Regions from separate parts of the Streptomyces coerulescens genome, predicted to be linked through region 3. Evidence: riboswitches for the same ligand, from Rfam matches in the RefSeq annotation. Region 3 holds a riboswitch; each other region holds the start of a gene.
What was found. A riboswitch is a leader RNA that binds a small molecule or an ion and turns the genes downstream of it on or off. The one in region 3 is predicted to bind cyclic di-AMP.

Region 1: it holds a riboswitch for cyclic di-AMP, as region 3 does, so the genes downstream of both, ACFPQ9_RS31115 (C40 family peptidase) here and ACFPQ9_RS16450 (C40 family peptidase) in region 3, are expected to answer to the same signal.
Region 2: it holds a riboswitch for cyclic di-AMP, as region 3 does, so the genes downstream of both, ACFPQ9_RS08430 (M23 family metallopeptidase) here and ACFPQ9_RS16450 (C40 family peptidase) in region 3, are expected to answer to the same signal.

Annotation. Positions count from the first base shown of each region.
Region 1 covers NZ_JBHSKM010000024.1:356,379-358,633, forward strand. The annotation lists gene ACFPQ9_RS31115 (C40 family peptidase) at 1-1,156, opposite strand, end outside; cyclic di-AMP (ydaO/yuaA leader) riboswitch at 1,165-1,338, opposite strand; gene ACFPQ9_RS31120 (NAD-dependent epimerase/dehydratase family protein) at 1,480-2,255, opposite strand, start outside.
Region 2 covers NZ_JBHSKM010000004.1:21,038-23,292, reverse strand. The annotation lists gene ACFPQ9_RS08440 (dihydrofolate reductase family protein) at 1-422, shown strand, start outside; tRNA gene ACFPQ9_RS08435 (tRNA-Met) at 497-570, shown strand; cyclic di-AMP (ydaO/yuaA leader) riboswitch at 891-1,048, shown strand; gene ACFPQ9_RS08430 (M23 family metallopeptidase) at 1,060-2,088, shown strand.
Region 3 covers NZ_JBHSKM010000008.1:477,986-480,240, reverse strand. The annotation lists gene ACFPQ9_RS16450 (C40 family peptidase) at 1-986, opposite strand, end outside; cyclic di-AMP (ydaO/yuaA leader) riboswitch at 995-1,164, opposite strand; gene pcrA (DNA helicase PcrA) at 1,527-2,255, shown strand, end outside.

The sequences.
Region 1 (2,255 bases), on a different contig from region 3:
GGGTGCCGAGGTGCGGGTCCGTGATGGTGACGGGGCCGGGGGCCGCGGGCGTCGGTGTGGTGAGGGTGCCGAGATATGGGTCCGTGACGGTGGCCGCGGGCGTGGGCGTGGTGAGGGTGCCGAGGTAGGGGTCCGTGATGGTGGTCGTGAAGGGGTCTGCCGTCGGCGCCGGGGCTGTCACCGGCGGGGCCGTCGCCCCGGGCGGGACGGTGGTGAGGTCGGCGGCCGACTGCGCCTGCAGGGCCTGCCAATGGTCATCGGCGGAGAGCTGGGGCCGGGCCGGCGGCGTGCCCCAGGTGTCGGTCGCGGTCAGCGCGGCGATCGCCGTCGGCGGGGCGCTCTGCCGCGTGGCGTACAGGGACAGCAACTCGCGGGCCCGGTCGAGCTTGCGCCGGTTGTGCTCCTTGGTCGTCCGCAGTGAGGCCCGCGTCTGCGGGGCGGCCGCGGTGTCGACGGCCGGGACGGCGGCGGAGGGCGAGGTGGTCGACGCGGGCAGGGCGGGGAGCGTCGGGAGGACCTGGGTGGCCTGAAGGTCCGCCGACGGGGCCCCGGGCACGGCCGGCAGCGCGGCGAGGGGACCGGCGGTCAGCTCGGCGACCAAAGCCGCCCCGCTGCCCGGACCGGACGTCAACTCCCGGACCGGGGCGGCGGGCAGCTCCAGCGGGGCGCGACCGGTCGACTCACGCGCCGGGGCGAGGTCCCGCACCGCACGCGCGGGCCTGCGCCCGACGGGACGTTCCGGTGTTCTGTCGCTGGGCAGCGCGGCCGGCACGGTCGGACCCAGCTTTGCACGCGCGACGTCGAACCACTGACGGGTGACGTTGTCGAGCGCGGGGTCGCCGCGCCTGTCCTCGCCCGCCCGGGTACCGGCGGACGCGGTTCCGGCGTCAGCCGGGCGGGCGCCTCGCTTGCGCGGGCCCGTCGACGAGGCGCGGGTGGCGTTGAAGGTTCCCGAGTCGGTCTCGGCCCGGTCGTAGAGGGAGGTGATCCGGCGGCTTACTTCCTCACGGCTGGGTGCTTCGTCCGAGGACGAGGGGGCGGCGCCCGCCGTCTGGCCGAGCAGCGCCACCGAGGTGAGGGCCGCCGACGCGAGTGCGGAGTTGCGCATGCCGGGCAGGCTGAGAGCCCCCGGCCGCGCGGTGCCTTCCGGCGCCATGGGCGACGTACTCCTTCCGTACTCCGCCTACCGAGTTAGCTGACGGGTTCGGGCGGTCGGTTCCGGAAGGTGTGCCCTACGGCCGCGCCCCGAAGGGCGGTCGGCCGATTCACCCCAAGTTCGGTTGGGTCCCCGGCTCCGGTGAACCACTTTGAGCGCACCGGACTCGGCGGAGGCCGCGCGTCCCGGCGGGGTTCGCCGGAGGTCGTCGTGCGGCCTGATCCGTAACCTAGCCAACTTGTGCGTCTCCCGTGAAGGTTGAGGCGCCAAATGTCCGATACGTTTTTGTGACCTTCGACGCTCGCGGCGGTGCGGTGGCCCGTTCACTTCACGGTGCGCCGGCGCCGCCACGCTTCGTAATGATCGAGGACCGTCTGCTCGATCGGGCGGTAGGTGATGCCCAGTTCGCTCACGCTGCGGCTGTTGTCCACCCGGAACCGGATGCCGAGGTGTTTACGGATGTAATCCTGCGTCAGGCCGAAGGCGGGGCCGAGGATCCGCACCGGCCAGTGCGGGAGCGCGGTGCGCGGGAGCCGCAGGTCGCGGGGGTACCGGGTCCGCACGATGCGGGACATCTCGTGGAACGACGTCATGGTCTCGGCGGCGACGATGTAGCGTCCCTTCGCGTCCGGGTTCTCGGCGGCGGCGATGTGTGCGTCGGCCACCTCGCGTACGTCCGCCGTGGTGAAGCTGAAGTCCGGGGCGCCGTAGAAGAAGTAGCCCTTGAAGAGCTCCTGGAGCAGGAACAGGCTGCCGGACTCGGAGGCGGGCGTCAGGGACGGGCCCAGGATCAGGCCGGGGTTGACCGACACCAGGCGCCAGCGGCCCTGGGCGGCCTCCGCGTCCCGGGCGGCGCGTTCGGCGACCGTCTTGGCGTAGTGGTACGGGTTGTTCTCCACGGTGCTGGTGGTGTTGAAGTACCGCTCGGAGAGCACCTCGTCGTCCATCCTCAGGACGTCCGCGTAGTCGCCGAAGATCGTGCCCACGGTGGAGGTGAGCACGACCCGTTCCACCGTGGGTGTCCGCTCGACGGCTGCCAGCACATTGCGGGTGCCGAGCAGGGCCGGGTCCACCATGTCCCGGCGGCCGTCCTTGATCT
Region 2 (2,255 bases), on a different contig from region 3:
TGGCGTGCGAGCTGGCGGAGCGGTGCCCGCCGTCGGAGACGGCCTTCAGTGTCGGCGCGGTGGTCGTCGCGGCCGACGGGACCGAGCTGGCGCGCGGGTACTCCAGGGAGGGCGGCGATCCGGTCGTGCACGCGGAGGAGGCGGCGCTGGCGAAAATCGCGGCCGGGGATCCGATGCTCGCCTCCGCCACGGTGTACAGCAGCCTGGAGCCGTGCACGCACCGCTCGTCCCGGCCCGTGCCCTGCGCGCGGCTGATCCTGGACGCGGGGGTCCGCCGGGTGGTGACGGCCTGGCGGGAGCCGGACACGTTCGTGACGGGGGCCGACGGGAGCGGGATGCTGGCGGCACGTGGCGTGGACGTCCTGGTGCTGCCGGAATACGCGGAGCGGGCCAAGGCGCCCAACGCCCACCTGCCGGCCTGAGCACCCGTCCGTGGCGGCGCCACGGAAAGCCGTGTGCTTCGCGTCCCGCGGATGGCGTACTATGGATTCACCGACGCGGGGTGGAGCAGCTCGGTAGCTCGCTGGGCTCATAACCCAGAGGTCGCAGGTTCAAATCCTGTCCCCGCTACTCAGGACTCAGGGCCGGAACTCAACAGTTCCGGCCCTGAGTGTTTTCCCGGGCGTCAGTGTTTTCCCCGGCGTCAGTGTCTTCCCGGCCCCGCCACCGAGGGTGACCGGTCGACCGCCCTCCGCATAACAACTGACATACCGTCAATACCTGTGTGACTGCTGAGCTCTGGCCAACTCGCCCGATTTAGGCCGCTCGTGACCCGTAAGTCCAGGCGAAAATCGTTAATGATCAAGAGGAACAGCTTGGAATCCGCACCCCGGGTCTATTAACGTTCGATAACGCAGCGCGGTCGTCCCAGCCGTCACAAGAGGCGGCTCCGTGCGCACGCGCCGAGTCCCGCAAGGGAGCCGGGGAACCACCACCCTGGGGTGAATCGCGCGAATATCGCCGGGAAGTCACGGTTGATATACGCGCGTAGGAGACCTTCCTGCTCCGAACCCGTCAGCTAACCCGGTAGGCGAGAAGGAAGGAAAGGAGTACGCCCACGTGGCGTCCAACCGGCCTGCTCCGCAAGCCCCGTTCGTGCCGAGTCAGCGCAGCACGGAAACCTTCGGCTACGACCGCTACCGCACCGACGAGGGCCCGTTCGAGGAGTGGAACCCCACCGCGGAGTCCATTCGTCCCGTGCGCGGCAGGCACCGCGTCTCCAAGCAGCGTGGCGGGGGACTCGCCCGCAGCTCCACGGTTCTCGGCGTCGGCGTCATAGCCGCCGTCGGCGCGGGCGGCATGGCCAGCGCGAACAGCGGCAAGCCGCCGGTCGCCATCACCATGCCCGACCTGCCGCTGATCTCCGACGACGACTCCTCCGAGCCCGCCGAGGACACGGCCACCGCGCTCAGCACCATGGGCGAGGCCACCGAGCAGACCGCGCAGGGCGGCTCCGACGCCGGCGAAGCGCTGCGCAGCCGGATCATCGCGCAGGCCGAGCTCCAGCAGGACCAGATCGACAGCAAGGCCGCCGCGGCCGCGGTCGCCGCCGCCGAGAAGGAAGCCGCCGAAGCGGCCGCCAAGGCGGAGAAGGAAGCCAAGGCCAAGGCCGCCGCCGCGAAGGCCGCCGCCGAGGAGGAGGCCCGCAAGAAGGCCGAGGCCGAGCGCCTCGCCGAGCTGGCCAAGCAGTACACGCTGCCGACCTCCTCGTACACCATCACCTCGACGTTCGGTCAGGCCGGCGCCTACTGGTCCTCCGGCTACCACACCGGCCTCGACTTCGCCGCCCCCACGGGCACGCTGATCAAGGCGATCCACTCCGGTGAGGTCACCTTCGCCGGCTGGGACGGCTCCTACGGCTACAAGACCGAGATCACCCTCGACGACGGCACCGAGCTCTGGTTCGCGCACCAGTCCTCGATCAGCGTCAGCGTGGGGCAGAAGGTCAACACGGGCGACGTCATCGGCCGCGTGGGCGCCACCGGCAATGTGACCGGCGCCCACCTGCACCTCGAGGTGCACCCCGGTGGCAGCTCCAGCGGCATCGACCCGATGGCGTGGCTCCAGGGCAAGGGCCTCACCCCCTGAGCGACCCCTCGCCGGTCATCCACCCCTGAGACACCCCTCGCCGGTCATCCACTTCTGATCCCCGGCGGTCCTGACGGCGACCCCCCGACGTCAGGGCTGCCGGTTTCGGCATGTCTCCAAAACCTTTCGGCACAGGGCCTTTCGGCACCTGCCGCGCCCCGGCGGAC
Region 3 (2,255 bases):
GCGTTCACCTGGTCGTAGGTGACGCGGGGGATGTCCACGCCGGCGGCCTTCCAGGCGGCCTGGGTGAGGCCGGAGCAGTCGTAGGAGTCGGGGCCGGTGGCGCCCCAGACGTACGGCTTGCCGATCTGGGAGCGGGAGAAGGCCAGGGCCTTCTCCGCCTTGGCGGCGTAGGAGGAGTCGGCGGTGTCCGAGGACGATGAGTCCGCGCTGCCCGAGTCGGCGGGCGGCTGGGTGCTCTCCTGCTGCTGGGCGGCGGCTTCCTGGCGTTGGCGTTCGGCCTCGGCCTGCTGGCGGGCCAGCTCGGCTGCCTTGCGGGCGGCCTCCTCCTGCTTGCGCTTCTCGATCGCGGCGAGGCGCGCCTTCTCCTCGGCCGTCAGCTTCGAGAGGAGTTCGCGTGCGTCGGAGAGCTTCTGCTGGACGGTGGCCTTGGCGGACTTGAGGTCGTTCTGCGAGTCGGTGAGCGTCTCGAGACTCTGCGTGGCCTCCCGGCGCTTCTGCATCGTCTCGGACTGCTGGGTGAAGTAGTCGTCGACCGACTCCTTCTGACGGCCGGTCATCCGGTCCATCAGCTGGGTCTGGTCGAAGTAGTCCTGCGGGCTGTCCGCCAGGAGGAAGGTCGCGGTGTCGGGGGCCGCGGCACCGGTGCGGTACTGGGCGGCTGCGTTGCGGCCGAGTTCCTCGCGCGCTTCGTTGAGCTTCTGGGTGCGCTGGGCGACGTCGTCGAGGAGGGTGTCGACGCGCTTGCGCTGCTTCGCGGTCTTGTCCTTGGCCGCGTTGTACTTCTCGGTCGCCGACTCCGCCTGGCGGTAGAGGTCGTCGACCTTCTTCTCCACCTCTTCGAGGCTGGGCTTGTCGTCCGTCGACGGGCTGGCGTTGGCCGTCTGGGACAGCAGGGCCACGGAGGTGAGGGCGGCCGTGGCGAGGGCGGGGGTGCGTATGCCTGCTATGCGCGTACCGGCGGGACGCGACTTGCGGTGCGACGCCAAGGGAGGCGACTCCTTCCATGCTCCGCCTACCGAGTTAGCTGTCGGGTTCGGGCGGGTGGTTCGGAAGGGTTGCCCTACGGCCGTTCCCGGGAAGGGAAGTCGGGCCGATTCACCCCAAGTTCGGTGGGTCCCCGGTTCCGGTCACCGTTGGGTGCGCCGGACTCGGCGGAGGCCGTGCGGCCCGGCGACGTTCGCCGGTGGGGGTCGTACGGCCTGCCCGGCACGGTAGCCAACTCGTGTGGCCCCTGTGAAGGTTGATGTTCGATATGCCCGATACATTTTCGTGACCTTGGTTCTGAACGGCGGAGGTGGTGGCTGGTTCGGGTGAGTGTGCGGGGGCTTGGGTTGTGTGGGTGGGGTGGGTGGATTGTGTTGGTTTGGGGGATGGGGAGGTGGTCTGGGGTGGCCGGTTGCGGATTGTGATGGGGGTGTTACGAGGGGTGGTGAGAGGTGGTCGATGGGAGGATCGTTGGGTTGGGGCCGGCGATGTTCCGAGGGTGGGGGCGGGCTGTCAGTGGGGCGGCCTAGACTCGGAGAGCGATGAGCAGCCTCTTTGACGACAGCTTCCTGGCGGACCTCCAGGCCCCTCGGGCCCACGAGGAAGAGCACCCGCCGCCGCCCGAGGACGACCACGCTCCGGAACCGGTTCCGGACGATCTGTTCGGTGGGAAGTTCGACGTGCCACCGGACCGGGACGGTCACTACCGCGACGGCGCCCCGCGGCCGGTCATCGACGCCGCCGCGCTGCTGGAGGGGCTGAACGACAACCAGCGCGCCGCCGTCGTCCACTCCGGCACCCCGCTGCTCATCGTGGCCGGTGCCGGATCCGGCAAGACGCGTGTGCTCACCCATCGCATCGCCCATCTGCTCGCCGAGCGGAATGTGCATCCGGGGCAGATCCTCGCGATCACCTTCACCAACAAGGCCGCGGGCGAGATGAAGGAGCGCGTCGAGCAGCTCGTCGGCCCGCGCGCCAACGCGATGTGGGTGATGACCTTCCACAGCGCGTGTGTGCGCATCCTGCGCCGGGAGAGCAAGAAGCTCGGGTTCACCTCGTCGTTCTCGATCTACGACGCCGCCGACAGCAAGCGGCTCATGGCGCTCGTGTGCCGTGATCTGGATCTCGATCCCAAGCGGTATCCGCCCAAGTCCTTCAGCGCCAAGATCAGCAACCTGAAGAACGAGCTGATCGACGAGGAGGACTTCGCCGCCCAGGCGACGGACGGCTTCGAGAAGACCCTCGCCCAGGCGTACGCCCTGTACCAGTCG